Regions from separate parts of the Leisingera sp. S132 genome, predicted to be linked through region 2. Evidence: riboswitches for the same ligand, from Rfam matches in the RefSeq annotation. Region 2 holds a riboswitch; each other region holds the start of a gene.

What was found. Region 2 has a riboswitch for cobalamin ahead of K3725_RS13230 (DUF1636 domain-containing protein). Riboswitches for the same ligand answer to the same signal wherever they lie in the genome.
Region 1: it holds a riboswitch for cobalamin, as region 2 does, so the genes downstream of both, K3725_RS14975 (hypothetical protein) here and K3725_RS13230 (DUF1636 domain-containing protein) in region 2, are expected to answer to the same signal.
Region 3: it holds a riboswitch for cobalamin, as region 2 does, so the genes downstream of both, K3725_RS03010 (aromatic ring-hydroxylating dioxygenase subunit alpha) here and K3725_RS13230 (DUF1636 domain-containing protein) in region 2, are expected to answer to the same signal.

Annotation. Positions count from the first base shown of each region.
Region 1 is NZ_CP083553.1:3,020,065-3,025,701, forward strand. It holds gene nudC (NAD(+) diphosphatase) at 110-1,096, shown strand; gene K3725_RS14960 (SRPBCC family protein) at 1,153-1,620, shown strand; gene K3725_RS14965 (serine aminopeptidase domain-containing protein) at 1,667-2,545, opposite strand; gene K3725_RS14970 (TetR/AcrR family transcriptional regulator) at 2,616-3,236, shown strand; cobalamin riboswitch at 3,255-3,475, shown strand; gene K3725_RS14975 (hypothetical protein) at 3,582-3,986, shown strand; gene K3725_RS14980 (protein-tyrosine phosphatase family protein) at 4,042-4,557, opposite strand; gene K3725_RS14985 (DNA polymerase III subunit gamma/tau) at 4,794-5,637, shown strand, end outside.
Region 2 is NZ_CP083553.1:2,661,385-2,667,021, forward strand. It holds gene glpD (glycerol-3-phosphate dehydrogenase) at 1-396, shown strand, start outside; gene cobO (cob(I)yrinic acid a,c-diamide adenosyltransferase) at 529-1,164, opposite strand; cobalamin riboswitch at 1,216-1,425, shown strand; gene K3725_RS13230 (DUF1636 domain-containing protein) at 1,522-1,932, shown strand; gene cobW (cobalamin biosynthesis protein CobW) at 1,935-2,969, shown strand; gene cobN (cobaltochelatase subunit CobN) at 3,122-5,637, shown strand, end outside.
Region 3 is NZ_CP083553.1:629,481-635,117, forward strand. It holds gene K3725_RS02985 (DUF6638 family protein) at 420-1,781, shown strand; gene K3725_RS02990 (hypothetical protein) at 1,784-2,050, shown strand; gene K3725_RS02995 (DUF1523 family protein) at 2,062-2,706, shown strand; gene K3725_RS03000 (TetR/AcrR family transcriptional regulator) at 2,778-3,329, opposite strand; gene K3725_RS03005 (dihydrofolate reductase family protein) at 3,333-3,869, opposite strand; cobalamin riboswitch at 4,141-4,340, shown strand; gene K3725_RS03010 (aromatic ring-hydroxylating dioxygenase subunit alpha) at 4,447-5,637, shown strand, end outside.

The DNA of each region.
Region 1 (5,637 bases), 360 kb from region 2:
AAGCGCGGATCGCGCCCGAATGCTGGCAACAGCTGCGGCACACTGTCATGGATTGCCGCATTTCCCCGTTGAGCGCGGCCCGAAACCCGCCAGTCATAGGAGAATTGCCATGAAACGCGCGGAACAGGTGACTTTTGGCGGTGGCGGCGGGCTGGAGCGCGCCGCGCATTTGCGCAGCGACGCGGCGGCGCTGGAGACCGCCTGGAACAGCCCTGAGGCGCAGGTCCTGCTGATGTGGCGGGGCAAGCCGCTGACCCGGCGCGGCGCGGAAGGTGATCTGCCCTGCGGCCTGGCCTGGACCGCTCCGGCGCATCCGCTGGCTGCCGCGCGCAAGCCGGACGCGCTGTTTCTGGGGCTGGCACCCGGCGGCGTGCCCTGCTTTGCCTGCGACATCAGTGACTGGCAGCCCCGGGATCTGGACCAGAACGCGCTGAACAGCTTTGCCGATGCCAGCGAGCAGCAGCATCCTGAACTGCCGGACACCCATGTCTTTGCGGAGCTGCGCCGGATCATGACCCGCCTCACCCCGCTGGAAGCGGAACTGGCCGCCGCCGCCAAAGCGCTGCTGGCCTGGCATCGCAGCCACCGGTTCTGCGCCTGCTGCGGCAGCCCGAGCGATCTGGCACAGGCCGGGTGGCAGCGGGTGTGCCCGGCCTGCAAGGCTCCGCATTTCCCGCGCACCGACCCGGTGGTGATCATGCTGATCACTCATGGCGACAGCGTCCTGATGGGCCGCTCCCCCGGCTGGCCCGAAGGAATGTATTCGCTGCTCGCGGGGTTTGTCGAACCGGGCGAGACGCTGGAAGCCGCCGTGCGCCGCGAAGTGCTGGAGGAGACCGGCGTGCAGGTCGGTGCCGTCAGCTATCTGTCCAGCCAGCCCTGGGCCTTCCCGATGTCGCTGATGTTCGGCTGCGCCGGCGAGGCGCTGAGCCGGGAGATCACCATCGATCCCGAAGAAATCGAGGATGCGCTGTGGATCAGCCGCCAGGAGATGATGACGGTTCACGCAGGCGAACACCCGGTTCTGAAGCCTGCACGCAAAGGAGCAATCGCGCAGTTTTTGATCAAGAACTGGCTTGCGGACACGCTGGACTAAAGCGCATATTTGCCGGAAACGGCGCAGACCCCAAGCCGCAAACGAGGCAGGCGAACATGGAATTTCACAGCAAAGAAGACATCGATGCCCCGATTGCCGAGGTGTTCGGTGCGATCTCGGATTTCGCCATGCTGGAGCGGTCCGCCCTGCGGCGCGGCATTGAGCTGCAGCGCAGCGGCGATCTGGCCCGCCCGGAAGACGGCCTGGCCTGGGACCTTGCCTTCCGCTTCCGCGGCAAGCCGCGCGAGATCAAGCTGACGATGGCCTCCTATGCGCCGCCGTCCGGCATGGTGCTGGAGGGCAGCGGCAGCGGCGTTGACGGGCGGACGGAGGTTGAACTGCTGGCGCTGTCGCCGCAACGGACCCGGATGTCGGTGCGGCTCAAACTGTCGCCGACCTCGCTGACCGGCCGGCTGCTGGTGCAATCGCTGAAACTGGCACGCAGCAATCTGAACCGCCGGTTCAAGCTGCGGCTGGCAGACTACGCCCGCATCACCGAAGAGCGCCTGAGCCGGTCCGCCTGAACCAGGAAGCGTGAGCCGGCCTTCCGGACAGCCCCCCGCGCAAGCTCTAGAACTGCGGCACCAGCCGCGGCCATAGCGCCGCATTGGCGCGGGCAAAGGCGCCGAGGTGGCCGATCTTCTGCACGCCGGCGTCCTGCGGATCCAGCACAATCCGGCGCTGCGGCACATCCCCATAGACATCGCCCAGCCGCCAGACCGCAGGCGGCGGCACCACGTCGTCATCCGCCATCGCAAACAGATCCACCGGGATACCGGTTTCCGCCCAGCGGGGCTGCGGCAGCGTGATGCCGGTTTCCGGCAGGTAGCTGCCCGGCGTGGTGCACCAGCGCCGCCACTGCCAGTAGACACCTGCCGGCAAGTCGGCCCCGAACCCCACCGCGCGCCCGGGCAGGTAGCCCAGGGCACGGACCAGCGGCGGCACATGGCCGAACCAGAAGGCCAGCGCCAGCGCGCGGTAGGGCCAGGGATGATCGTGGTGATGCACCAAGCCGCCCGCGACCACGATCATGCGGGCGACGTCCGTCAGGCCATCCTGCAGGGGCATCAGCATCGCCCCCAGCGAATGGCCAATAACCAGCAGCGGCACGCCCGCATAGTGCCGCTGCATTTCACTGCGGGCGGCTGGCTGATCGGCCAGCGCCCATTCACCCATGGTGGCCTGTGACCGGCGCGGGTGCATGTGCGCCGAGGCTCCAAAGTCCCGGTAATCATAGGTCAAGCAGGCCATCTGCCGCTCCGCCGCCAGCCAGTGTGCGAAATGCCGGTAGTAGCCCTGCGGCACCCCGGTTGCGCCGTTCAGCACCACCGCTGCCCTGGCCGGGGCCGCCGGGTGGTAAAGCCGCCCGGCCAGCTCTGCATCACCGGCGGCAAAGCGCACGTCTTCCACCCGGATATCCGCGGTGTGTCCTGCATGGCTGTCGAGCATGGCACCCTCCTAGACCGATTGGTCTATTCCACCTCTGGACCAATCGGTCTAATGCTGTCAACCTGCCGCCATGACTGACGTGACGACACCCCAGCCCGGCCCGGACAGCCCCGCCCCCACCCGCGAGCGGCTGCTGCGGGCGGCAGCCGGCCTCTTTCGCAACAAGGGCTACAGCGGCACCGGCCTGGCCGAACTGCTGGCCGCGGCAGAGGCTCCCAAGGGCTCGCTCTACCACCATTTCCCGAATGGAAAATCCGACCTCGCGCTGGCTGCGGCAGACTGGGCCTCGGAGCAGATGCTGGCACTGATCGCCGCCGCCTTTACCCCTGCGCCGACCTTTCGAGAGGGCGCCAAGACGGTCTGCTACAAGCTGGCCAAGCTCTTTGACAAACAAGGCAAATGGAGCGGCTGCCCGGTTTCCGCCACCCTGTTCGAAGGACCGGAAAACGAGGCGTTCCACCAGCACGCCGCCAAACTGTTCGAGGGCTGGATACTAGAGACCGCGGCCCATGCGCAGCGCCTGGGCCTGGCTGAGGCAGAGGCCCGTGCCGCGGCCGAGAATTTCTACATCCTGCTGCAAGGCGGCTGGCAGCTGGCCCGGGTGCGGCGCGATTCGGATGTGATCCGGGGGCTGCACCTGCAGATGCACACGCCCGCGCCCGCGGCCATGCAGGCGCAGAAAAACAATTGACGACTCGGGGGGGCAGCCGCTACCGCTTGTGGCGATGGTTCCCGCGCCACAGAATCTTGTGTCCGGGATGAAAAGGGAACACGGTGCGGCCCCGCCCAGCGCAAGGCCAATTCCGCGACTGCCCCCGCAACTGTAAGCGGCGAGCGACCCCGATAGAGCCACTGGCCCGATGGGCCGGGAAGGATCGGGAAAGCTGCGACCCGCAAGTCAGGAGACCTGCCATCGAATGTGAAACTCGAACCCGGGCGGGGTGTCCGGACAGGGTCTGATGGCACCGCGGGGCTCCCGCTTTCTCATCCGGTCTCTTGTCCCCGAACCCCCGCACCACGCGCGGAGGGCGCAAACATGATGTGGACGGACAAGACGCATTTCTATGCGGCAACGGATTGCAAATACCTGGGGCGGCCCTGCCCCGCGGCAGAACGGATGATCGCCAAACTGGCAGAGGCGATGACCAAGGCGAAGCCGATGACCCATGAGGATTTCGAAATCACCGGCACCAGCGTGCTGGACGGCTGCCCGCGCAACTGCCCGGCGCAGTTTGCCGCCAGCCATGACCGGATCCGGCTGTTCTGCGGTGTCGGGGAAGAGGCCCCGCGCGAGGGGCTGGACCGCTTTGCCGATGCAATCCTCAGCCGCGGCGGCACCGGCTTTGCGGCGTCAAGACTGGACGCCCGCCCCTGCGCGCTGATGGAGGCGCTGCCGAAAACCGCGGAGGTGCATCAGGCGGAGCAGATGCTGGCGCTCTAGGCCGGAAACCGGCTCACGGCATCTGGGGAACGGCAGACCGCACCGGGCTGCCGGCCTATTGCGGCCGCAGCCCCGCCGGACGCCCGGCATAGGCCCATTCCAGCTGCGCCTGCGTCTCCACCGCGCAGGGGCGCACGGCCCGCAGCCGGGCCAGCGCCTGCGCCGGGTCCTCGCCGCTTTCGATCATCAGCCGCAGCACCGCCATGCCGGAGCGGCCGCAGCCGCCCTTGCAATGGACCAGCACCCGGCCGCCGCCCTCCAGCGCCATCCTTGCGGAGGCGCTGGCCTTGGGCCATTTCGCCGCCACCTGCCGGGATGGCACGTCAAAGTCCGGCACCGGCAGATGGATCCAGCGGCTGGCCATGCTCTGGATGTCGCAGCCCAGCCGGTGGCTGCCCGCTGCCGCGTGTTCCTCCGCCGTGGTCATGGAGATCACCAGCCCGGGCTTCCAGGCATTGATCCGGCCCATATCGCCCGCATAGTCGCCGCCCTTGCCCGGCAAGGGGCACAGCGCCAGCCTCCCGCCCGCGACGGGCACCTCATGGATGGAGATATTCACGGGCACAGGCATCTCCTGCGCCGCAGTCCCAGAGACTTCGTCAGATCGCATGCCGCCTCCTCGCGTTGCGTTCCAATTCCCACTCCCGCCCAGGGTCTTGCGAGGGATTCTAACCGCCAAACCCGCCAAATCCAAAACCTTTTCTTGGCCGCACGCTGCCTGCCCTTCTGCGGTGGACGAACCGGCTGCGCTTCAATACCCTGCGCGCAACGCGGGACGCCCGCACATCGAATCCGGCACGAGACATCATGAACGACACCCCCAGCGGCACCACCCCCTCCCAGTACCAGGTTCTGGCCCGCAAATACCGGCCCGAGACCTTTGCCGATCTGGTGGGTCAGGACGCCATGGTGCGGACGCTGAAAAACGCCTTTGCCGCCGACCGGATTGCCCAGGCCTTCATCATGACCGGCATCCGCGGCACCGGCAAAACCACCACCGCGCGGATCATCGCCAAGGGCATGAACTGCGTCGGCGAAGACGGCCAGGGCGGCCCCACCACTGAACCATGCGGCAAATGCGAGCATTGCACCGCGATCATGGAAGGCCGCCATGTGGACGTGATGGAGATGGACGCGGCCAGCCGCACCGGTGTGAATGACATCCGCGAGATCATCGACTCGGTGCAGTACCGCGCCGCCTCCGCCCGCTACAAGATCTACATCATCGACGAAGTTCACATGCTGTCGACCAGCGCGTTCAACGCGCTGCTGAAGACGCTGGAGGAGCCGCCCGCGCATGTGAAGTTCATCTTCGCCACCACCGAGATCCGCAAGGTGCCGGTCACCGTGCTGTCGCGCTGCCAGCGGTTTGACCTGCGCCGGATCGAACCGGAGGTGATGATTGCCCTGTTGCGCAAGATCGCCGCCGCTGAAGGTGCTGAGATTGCCGAAGATGCACTGGCGCTCATCACCCGCGCCGCCGAAGGGTCTGCCCGCGATGCGACCTCGCTCTTGGATCAGGCGATTTCCCATGGCGCCGGCGAAACCACCGCCGATCAGGTCCGCGCCATGCTGGGCCTTGCCGACCGCGGCCGGGTGCTGGATCTGATGGACATGATCCTGCGCGGCGATGCGGCGGCGGCGCTGACAG
Region 2 (5,637 bases):
ATCGGCGAGGTTTTCCCCCAGCTGCCCGCGGACTGGACCGCAGGCGTGGCCCTGCCCGGAGGCGATTTCGCTGTAGCCGATGTGGAAACGCTGCGCGCCAAACTGGCGGCGGACTATCCGTTCCTTTCGCCCTACTGGACCCGCCGCCTGATCCGCGCCTACGGCACCGAGGCCTGGGAGGTGCTGGGCGAGGCCAAATCCGCCGGCGATCTGGGCCAGGATTTTGGCGCCACCATCACTGAGCGTGAACTCGACTGGGCGATTGCCCGGGAATGGGTGCGTGCAGGCGACGATTACCTGTGGCGGCGCACCAAGCTGGGCCTGCGGCTGGATGAAACCCAGCACGCAGCGGTGGATGCCTATATCCATGGCAAAGCTGCACAGCTCGCCGCATAGAGCTGAGGGACGGGCCAACCCGAGGGGAGGCGCAGTCGCGCCGCCCCGTTTAGCCGGAGGCAAACCTTTGGTTTGACGGGGCGGGTTGGCGCGGCCCGGCCTATCGGCCGGGCGGGACATTCAGAAAGGGTCTTAAAACTCGACGCCCTTCTGCGCCTTCACGCCGGCGCGGAACGGGTGCTTGATCTGCCCCATCTCGGTCACCAGATCAGCGATCTCGATCAGCTCCTCCTTGGCGTTGCGCCCCGTTAGCACCACATGGGTCATCGGCGGCTTTTGCTCCACCAGGAACTCCAGCACTTCCTCCAGATCCAGATACTCATACCGCAGCGCAATGTTGATCTCGTCGAGCAGCACCATGGTGTTCCTCTCGTCCAGGATCATCTCCTTGGCTTTCTCCCAGCCCTTCTGGGCGGCTGCGATATCGCGGGCCTTGTCCTGGGTCTCCCAGGTAAAGCCCTCGCCCATCGCATAGAACTGGCAGAGATCGCTGAAGTTCTCCTCGATCAGGGTGCGCTCACCGGTCTGCCAGGCGCCCTTGATGAACTGCACCACGGCAGACGGCATCCCATGGGCAATGCAGCGCATGATCATGCCAAAGCCCGAGGAGGATTTGCCCTTGCCCGGTCCGGTGTGAACGATGATCAGGCCCTTCTCGCCCTCCTTCGTCTTCATCATCCGGTCGCGCGCGGCCTTTTTCTTCGCCATTTTCGATGCGTGGCGGGCGGCTTCTTCTTCTGAAATGCCGGTTTCAGACTTTTCGCTCATGGGGGCTCTCCAGCTGTTTGACCCCATGTCTTGACAAAGAAGCCCGCCATAGCGCAAGGGGGTTCAGCTGGTTCCTGTGAAAACAGGCGAAGAGGGAATGTGAAGGCCTTGCCAAGGCTCAAGCACAGCCGCCCCCGCGACCGTGACCGGATGAGGCCGCCATGCCACTGGGAAAACACCCCGGGAAGGCAGGATGGCCGGCAAGGCCCCGCGCCTTGGCATCCGCAAGCCGGGAGACCTGCCAGCGACGACGAGATCAACGGGCAGACGGGGTGTTCTGCGACCGGGTGAGGGGCTGGTTTGAGACAGCACCTTTCTGGCCATCCCGCACGCCCTGCCGCGACAGGAGACGCACTGATGGCTGACGATAGGGCAGGCAAAACTGCCAGAAACCCGGGACCGGTCACGCTGACCGTATGCCTTACCTGCCGCCGCGAAGGCACTGACCCGGAGGCAGCCCGCCCCGGCGCCATTCTGCACGCCGCGCTGGAAGAGGCCGGGATGCCCGAAGGCGTCCGCCTGCGGGGCGTGGAATGCCTGTCCTCCTGCAAACGCGGCTGTGCTGTTGCCCTGGTCGGCGGCGAAGAGCGCTGGACCTATGTCTATGGCGACCTCGACCCGGACCAGCACGTCCCCGAAATCCTGGAAGGCGCCGCCGCCTATGCCGCCACTGCAGACGGCGTCGTGCCGTGGCGCGAACGCCCGCAAACCTTCCGCAAGCAATCCGTTGCCCGCATCCCGCCGGCCAAGTTCTTCTCCGAGGAGTAAACATGAGCGACCTCAACAAGATCCCCGTCACCGTCATCACCGGCTTCCTCGGTGCGGGCAAGACCACCCTGATCCGCCACCTGATGCAGAACCCGCAGGGCAAGCGCCTGGCGGTGGTGGTCAATGAATTCGGCACCGCCGGCGTTGACGGCGACATCCTGAAATCCTGCGCTGATGAGAACTGCCCGGCGGAAAACATCATGGAGCTGGCGAACGGCTGCATCTGCTGCACCGTGGCCGATGACTTCATCCCCACCATCGAACAGCTGATGGAGCTGCCGGAGAAGCCGGATCACATCGTGATCGAAACCTCCGGCCTGGCGCTGCCCAAGCCGCTCCTGAAGGCGTTTGACTGGCCCGCCATCCGCTCCCGCATCACCGTCGACGGCGTGATTGCGCTGGCCGATGCCGAGGCGGTTGCCAAGGGCCAGTTCGCTCCCGATCTGGACGCCGTGCAAGCCCAGCGCGAGGCGGATGACAGCATCGACCACGAAACCCCGCTCAGCGAAGTGTTCGAGGACCAGATCTCCTGCGCCGACATCGTACTTCTTTCCAAGGCCGATCTGGCCGGCGAGGAAGGCATCGAGAAGGCCCGCGCGGTGATCGAGGCCGAGGCACCCCGCAAGCTGCCGATCCTTCCGATGAGCGAGGGCGTGATCGACCCGCGCATCATCCTGGGCTTGGGTGCGGCTGCTGAGGACGATCTGGACGCCCGCCCCAGCCACCATGACGGCCACCACGACCACGAGCATGACGATTTTGAAAGCATCGTTGTCGAAATGGGCGAAGTCTCCGATCCGGAAGCGTTGCAGAATGCCATCGTGAAACTCGCCCGCGAGCGCAACATCCTGCGCGTCAAAGGCTATGTCGCAGTGGAGGGGAAACCAATGCGGATGCTGGTTCAGGCCGTGGGCGAGCGCCTGCGCGCCCAGTACGATCAGCCCTGGGGCGCGCAGCCGCGCAAGACCGCCCTGGTGGTCATCGCCGAGCATGACGACATCGACGAACAGGCCATCCGCGCCGAGCTGGGAGCGTAAGCTATGCTTCCGACCCGTAAACTTCATGAGCGGAAAGGATCGCGCCCGTCCCGGGGTGGGCGCAATCGCGCCCGCCCATGGGGGCGGGTCGGGCGCGATCCGGGGCTTTCGCCCCGGGACTCCATTTCGAAGGCCGGGAAAGGCAGAAATTAATGCACGTCGTCTTCCGCGAAAGCCACGGCCTTGACGAGACCGACACCCCGCAGGACCTCGGGCAGACGCCTGCGGATCTTGTGGTGCTGTCCTTCTCCGACAGCGACCTCGGCGCTTTTGCCGCAGGCTGGCACCGCGCAGACGGCAAACTGCCCTCCCTGCGCCTCGCCAACCTGGTCGCGCTGAAGCACCCCTTGTCGGTCGACGTCTACGCGGAACAGACATTGGAGGGCGCCAAGGGCGTCCTCGTCCGTCTGATCGGTGGCGAAAGCTACTGGTCCTACGGCCTTGCCACTCTTCAGGACCTGGCCCGCCGCAAGGGCATCGCGCTGGCGATCCTGCCCGCCGACGGCCGCGAGGATGCGCGGCTCGATGAGCTCTCCACCCTGCCCGTCTCCACCCTGCGCCGCCTGCAATCCCTGTGCGATGCCGGCGGTGCCGTTGCCGCCCAGGCAGCACTTGCCCAGCTGTCGCTGGCAGCAGGGCTTTACGCGGGGCCCGTGCTCGGCCTCAAGTCCATGCCCGAGCACGGCTTCTATGACCCGGCCAAGGGCGTGCTCGCGGAGCTGCCGCCGCAGGACCAGCCGCTGGTGCTGGTAAGCTTCTACCGCTCCTACCTCACCGCCGCCGACACTGCCCCGGTAGATGCGCTGATCGCGGAACTGCGCGCCCGCGGCTACGCGGCCTATGGCACCTTTGCTGCCAGCCTCAAGGCGTCCGCCGCTGCGGACTGGCTGCGCCAAAAACTGCCTGAACTGAACCCGGCGGCCATTATCAACGCCACCGCCTTTTCCGCCCAAGGCACCGACGGCAGCGCCTCGCCGCTCAGCACCACCGGCTGCCCGGTGTTCCAGGTCGCCCTCTCCACCGCGCGCAAAAAAGACTGGGCCGAGGCCGATCGCGGCCTCTCGCCCGCCGACCTCGCCATGCATGTCGTCCTGCCCGAGGTTGACGGGCGCATCTTCGCAGGCGTTGTCAGCTTCAAGTCGCCGGGCAAGAAAGACCCGGACCTGCAGTATTCCCGCTTTGCCCACCGCGCCGACGCGAACCGCATCAAATCCGCCGTCGACCGCGTCGAGGGCTGGCTGCGCCTCGCCAAACTGCCGAATGCGGACAAGCGCCTTGCCCTGATCCTCTCCACCTATCCCGGGAAAGATCACAACCTCGCTCATGCCGTAGGGCTGGACGCACTGGCCTCCTGCGATGAAATCCTGCGCGCGCTCTGGGATCAGGGCTATTCCGTTGAGCCGCAGGAAAACTCCGGACTGCGGCTGATGGAGGAAACGCTGAGCGTCCCGCTCACAGAGTACAAAGCCACTCTCGCCACCTTACCGCAGGACCTGCAGGACACATTGGCCGAGGCCTGGGGCACACCGGAAGAAGATCTTGACTGCCGCGATGGCGCCTTTCACTTCAAAGCCTTGCGCGCAGGCAACGCCCTGATCGCGCTGCAGCCCGAGCGCGGCGAGGTGAAAACCCGGGTCGACGACTACCACGATCTCGACCGCACCCCGCGCCACGCCTATGTGGCGTTTTACCTGTGGCTGCAGAACCAGTGTGACGCCCTTGTTCACATTGGCGCCCATGGCACGCTGGAATGGCTTCCGGGCAAGGCCGTGGCGCTGTCGGGTGCCTGCTGGCCCGAGGTACTGACCGGCCCGTTGCCGGTCGCCTACCCCTTCATCGTCAACGATCCCGGCGAGGCCGCCCAGGCCAAGCGCCGTATCGGCGCCGTCACCATCGGCCACCTGCCGCCGCCACTGGCACAGACCAGCCTGCCCGAAGGCATGGCGCGGCTGGAAAGCCTGCTGGACGAATATTCCACCGCCGACGGCCTGGATCCTGCCCGCCGCGACCGGCTGATCAATGACATCCGAGCCGAGGCGCAGGGAACCGGCGTGGAGGCCGACCTGGGCCTCACCCCCAATACCTCCCCGGCTGAGGCGATCACCCGCATCGACGCCTTTGTCTGCGACATCAAGGAAAGCCAGTACGGCGAGGGGCTGCACATCTTCGGCACCGGCCAATGCGGAGCAGAGGAACGCGCCGGGCTGATCACCGCGCTGGGCGGCAGGATCGTCACCCCCGGCCCCTCCGGCTCGCCGTTCCGCGGCCGCGCCGATGTGATCCCGACCGGGCGCAACCTCTTTACCACCGACCCGCGGGCGGTGCCGTCGCGTGCGGCGCATGCCCAAGGGGTCAAACTGGCGGAAGAGCTGCTGCGCCGCCACCTTCAGGACCATGGCGACTGGCCCAAGGGGCTGGTGATCGACCTCTGGGGTTCTGCCACCATGCGCACCGCGGGCGAAGAATTCGCCATGGCGCTGCATCTTGCAGGGCTGGCGCCCAAGTGGGATGAAGGCTCCGAGCGCGTCTCCGGCTTCGAGGTGCTGCCGCTTTTGATGCTGAACCGCCCGCGCATCGACGTCACCTTACGCGTGTCCGGGTTGTTCCGCGATGTGTTCCCCGGCCTTGCCCAGATGTTTGAGTCCGCCGCCGCCGCACTGGCCGCGCG
Region 3 (5,637 bases), 1.9 Mb from region 2:
AGTGGGGAATATGGAGACAGTTTGGTGGCGGGCAGCAGGCCTGACGCTCTTGCCGACCGTGATCATCTGCCTTGGCGCCTATGGAGTGGCCGGAGCCGTAATTTTACCTGATTGGTCCCCTGATCCAGTTAGTGTCTTTGAGTTTGCTCAATTCGCAGTGGCTGGCCTGGCTGCCTCTGGCGTTGTGCTGGTTCCACTGTCAGCGCTTGTTTTTGCTGCGGCTTGGTTCATGGGCAGACGATCATTCACCCGTGCACGGGTGCAGGAGGAAACCTGATGACTGAGTGGCAAAACAGCAGGGCAGCGCCCGTCCGCCCGCGGACGGGCGCTGCCCGAGCCGCAAGCGCCCCGGGCGAGGGATATTCGCAACTGCTCTGGAAGGGAGTGCATCGCTTACGTGATGCGGACAGGAGGAACATATGAAACGCCTCATCCAGCATGGCCTGATGTTCGGCAATCTCTTCCATGTGGCCTCGCCCGCGCTGGTGGAGCGGTATAACCGCGCGCTGAAGCATCTGACTGGCAAGACCACGGCTCTGACAGATTTCCACGTCGATATTTCGGGCTTTTCGCCCGAAATCGGCGATGAGCTGGGGGATGATCACTATCTGAACCATGCGGGCGTGAACCGGCAATTCATTCTCCTCAGCACCGAGCAGAAACGCTGCCCGCTGCTTCACGTGAAATTCTCCACCAGCCGGGACATCCTGCGCCGGTTTATCGAGGTCAATGAACGCCAGCTGTTTGCACTGACCGCGACCGACGCGGTGGCGGGCGAGCTGGTGAATTCGGTGTTTGAGGTGTCCTCGCCCGCGCGCCTGTTCGACATCCGGCAGGTGCGGATCGAGGCGGATACCACCCGCGGCACGCTGCGCCATGCGGACCAGCTGGCAGCGCTGGTGGAGCGGTTCAAAACCGGGGAGGATGCCTGGTTTGACGATGAACTGATCGGGGAGATGATCGCAACGGCGGAGCAGACCGGCGATGTGACCCGCAATCCGGTGCATCTGGAGCATGAGGTCTTTGAGCAGGGCAATTTCTGGACCGCGCATTTCGGCGGACTGTACCTGTTTCAGGACGTGGAGCACCCGGCGGTGATTGCCAGCGGGGCAAAGCCGGAGGGCGTGCCCTTGGACCGCGTCTTTGACCTGAGCCAGCGCAATGCGATTGCCAAGTTCCTGGAGCTGAACGGGCTGGCAGAGCCGGTGATCCGCGCGCGCGGCGTCGATGGCGCGGCGATCCTGCGGCAGAAGATGGGGTTCCTGGCGGTTTCGGTTCTGACGGAGCGAGGCAGGGACCTGTCGGGCCTGTCGCGGTCGGACCTGCGGCGGCTGGCGGCGCGCCACGCGGATGAGCTGCCAGAGGAGTTCGAGGGGCTGGCAGCGCTGGTGCGCTGGGCCGAGGGGGGCGGCAAGTGGCCGAAGATCACCTCGGATCATCCGGCCTATTTCTATTCCTTGCGGGCGTCGGACACGCCCTGCCGCGATCTGGTCAACATGCTGCTGGCGGAGCTGTGCCCGCATGATTTCCGCCAGATGTTCATCTGCCACAAGGAAGAGTTTTACCGCCAGTACCGGAGCTGGCCAGAGACCAAGAAGGCCTATGCAGCGGAGTTCCTGGCGCGGGAGTATGCGGTGGACAAGGCCGGCGCGCGCGAAGCGCTGTTCGGGCATGAGCCGGATATGGAGGGGCGGATGCCCAAGCTGCCACGGAACCGGCGCAAAGCGGTGGTTGACCGGGTCGGCCCCTGGGGGGCTGTGGACCGGGTGAGGGGGCGTTAGAGATGTTCGGTTTCATCCGCCTGATCCTGGTCCTCTTGGTGGTCTTGACCGTGGTCTACGCTGCGGTGTCGCTGTACTCGCGCGAGATGCGGCGGCTGAAGCTGAAGCGGCGCTGGAAAGAGAAGGGGTTGACCGGCGACCGCGCGGCCTTCATCCAGCGGGGGCTGAAGCAGTACGACACTTCGTTCCGGCGCAAGCTGATCCTGTTGGTCTATATCATCCCGCTGGGGGCGCTGGCGCTCCTGATCTACGTCATTAACTTCATGTGAGGTCTACCCCCATGCGTTTCATCAAATGGGCTTTCCTGATTACCTTCTGGGTGCTGTTCGGCGCCTTCCTGCATTACACGCTGCCGCAGTATGACGTGGTGCGGATCGTCAACACCTACGAGGAACGGCAGGAGCTGAACGACTGGACGCGGGTTTTCTGGTCCAAGCCTGACGACCAATCGGCGCAGCTGATCAACCGGGATGTGCAGTTCATCCAGGCGGTGCGCGCAAACGGCCGCAACATGGTCTACCGCAACGAGGATACCGGCTGGAACTGGCCGCCCTATTTCAAGTTCGACACCGCGAACCTCTATACGGACGCCAATGACAGCATCTCGACCAAGGCGAACCCGGAATGGGTGGCGGTGATGCATTACGGCTGGCGCAACGAGTTCCTGTCGATCTTCCCCAATGCGGTGACAATCAAGCCGGTGGCGGGGCCGGAGGACAAGCCAACCAACTGGTTCTCCATCATTTTCCTGGTGCTGCTGGCGGCGCTTCTGTGGGCCATCTATGTGCGCTGGCGCCGGTTCCGGCAGGCGCGGATCGACCCGATGATCGAAAGCGCCGAGGACAGTCTTTATGCGGCAGGCGATGCCATTGCCGAGCGCAAGGGCCGGTTCCGCCGCTGGCTGGATACCTGGAAATCGAATTGAGGAGGGGCCGCCCGTTGGGCGGCTCTGCAAGACGCAAGCGGATGCGCGGGCCTGAAAAGGCCCGCGTTTCTTTATTCGATCCGGTCCAGCACCCAGTCCAGCGCGGGGGAGAAGTCGTCAGGTGAAAGTGCTCCGCGTGGTGCCGCAGCGGCGGCAAAGGCGAAGCCGTGTGTGTAATCCACCAGCAGGCAGAGAAGGGTACGGGCCTCTGCACCGGTTACGCCTGCGGCGGTGATTTCCGCCTCGATCAGCCGGGTCAGCCCGGTCAGGGCAGGACCGATCAGAGACGGGTTCTCCAGGATGTATTTCGCAAGTTCCGGGTGCCGGGTCACCTGAGTGCAATAGCGGGTCATCAGATCGCGCAGGCGCAGTTTGGGCGTTGACGCTTCTGATGGCGCATCTGCACCTTCAAAGGCAATGGCGACGAGGCTGGCAATCATCTCGTCCCTGGTGCCGGCGTGGTGGGCGACGGCCATCGGGGTGACGCCAAGCGCCGCTGCCAGTGCCTTGAAGGTGAGAGCCTTGCTGCCGCCCTCATCGAGCAGCTGCAGGGCCTTTTTCAGCACATCATCCTTGCTGAGGGTGCGGCTGCCCCTGGGCGGGCGGCCTATGCGCGGGGGCATTGGTCAGGCCACCCGGAACGTGGTCTGGACCATGCCGGTGGGCAGGATGCGGGAGCTTGCTACCTGGAGGTCGATGTCCCGGTCCAGGCTGCCGAAAAGCGGGATGCCGCTGCCGATCAGGACCGGGACCGTTGTGATGGTCAGATCTGCGATCAGCCCCTGGCGCAGGAAGGACTGCACCATCCGCCCGCCGTCGATATAGGCGCGGGTCCAGCCCTGCTCTTGCAGCTCCTGCATGAGGTCTGCGGGCGCGGTGGTGCTGAGACGCACCTTATCCTTCAGCTCTTCGGGAATGTCCTGTTCTGTCAGGCTGTTGCTGAGGACCACAACCGGCTTGCTGTAGGGCCATTGGCCGAACCCCAGCACGGTGCGGAATGATCCTGTTCCCATAATCAGCCCGTCTACGCTGTCCATGAAGGCGGCAAAACCGCCATCGTCATCCTCGGCAACGGGCTGCTTGGACAGCCAGTCCAGCGAATGGTCCTGGCGGGCCACAAAACCGTCGAGGCTGGTGGCGATGAAGACATGGCCGGTGGTCATCGGATTCTCCTGTGCATCATTTAACTATATAGCATATAGTTAAATGCATTTCACCATCCAAGGGGCCGGCGCAAGACTCACTGCGTGCGAATCGATTCGGTGTGCCTAGCAGCGCCTAACCGCATGAAAGATAAGCGCCTGCCGCAAACGAACCGGCGGATGCCGGTTTGAGATTCTGGACATCCCTGTCCCTCCGGGCACGGCAATCATGCATGTCTTTTTCCGGTTTCGGCGGGTCGGATTTGTCTCCGCTTGGGGGGCGGGATTAGGGCAGTTTGCGCCTCAGCAAGGTGCCGCCCCTAGGGGCGGAGAATTGGGAAGCTGGTGAAACTCCGGCACTGCCCCCGCAACGGTGACCCCGGGCAAGGCATGGCAAAAACCACTGAAGCCGCAGCTTCGGGAAGGTGCCAGGCCCCGCCGCCAAAAGGCCCCGGGACAGTCCGGAAACCAGCCTTGCCCCGAAAACGTCAACCGCGGGCGGCGGCGGGGCGGTTGCAGGCGCGTGGCCTGCAATCTCTCTCCCCATGCCCGCAGCCAAGCCAACCTGCCGCGGGGATGCGGCAAAGGAGAGAAGCAGATGCTTCACGACAGCGAAATTCTGGCCAAACTGGTCGCCCGTCAGAAAAACTATTCCCTGGAGCAGGCGTTTTACACTGATCCGGGGGTGCTGGATCTGGACATGCGCCAGATCTTCTACCGCGAGTGGCTGTTTGCCATTCCGGCCTGCGAAATTCCGAAGGCCGGCAATTATGTGACCCATCAGGTGGGGTCCTACAATGTCATCATCGTGCGCGGCACCGATGGTGAGGTGCGTGCGTTCCACAATGCCTGCCGCCACCGCGGGTCGGTTGTGTGCAAGGCCAAGAAGGGAAATTCGCCCAAGCTGGTCTGCCCCTACCACCAGTGGACCTATGAGCTGGACGGCTCGCTGCTGTGGGCGCGCGACATGGGGCCGGAGTTCGACGCCTCCAAACACGGGCTGAAGCCGGTGCATTGCCGCGATCTGGCCGGGCTGATCTATATCTGCCTGGCGGATGAGGCGCCGGACTTCGATGCTTTTGCCGCAGTGGCCCGCCCCTATCTGGAGCCGCATGACCTGGGCAATGCCAAAGTCGCCTATGAAAGCTCGATCATCGAGAATGGCAACTGGAAGCTGGTTTGGGAGAACAACCGCGAGTGCTATCACTGCGGCGGCAACCACCCGTCGCTGTGCCGGACCTTCCCGGAAGATCCGTCCGTCACTGGTGTCGAGGGCGGCGAGACCCCGCCGCACCTGCAAAAGCATTTCGACCGGATCGAGGCGGCAGGTGTGCCGGCCCAGTTCCAGATAGACGCGCGCGGACAGTACCGGGTGGCGCGGATGCCGCTGAATGAAGGCGCCGAGAGCTATACCATGGACGGCAAGGCGGCTGTCGCCAAGAAGCTGGGCCGGGTGCCGTTTGCTGATGCAGGCACGCTGCTGAAATTCCACTACCCGACCACCTGGAACCACTTCCTGCCGGATCATTCCATCGTGTTCCGGGTGACCCCGATCAGCCCGACCGAGACTGAGGTCACCACCAAATGGCTGGTGCACAAGGATGCGGTCGAGGGCCAGGACTACGACCTGAATCGGCTGACCGAGGTCTGGGTTGCCACCAACGACGAGGACCGCATCGTGGTGGAGGACAACCAGCGCGGCATCAACTCACCTGCTTATGAACCCGGCCCCTATTCGGAAGTGCAGGAAAGCGGCGTCATCCAGTTCTCCAACTGGTACGCTGAACAC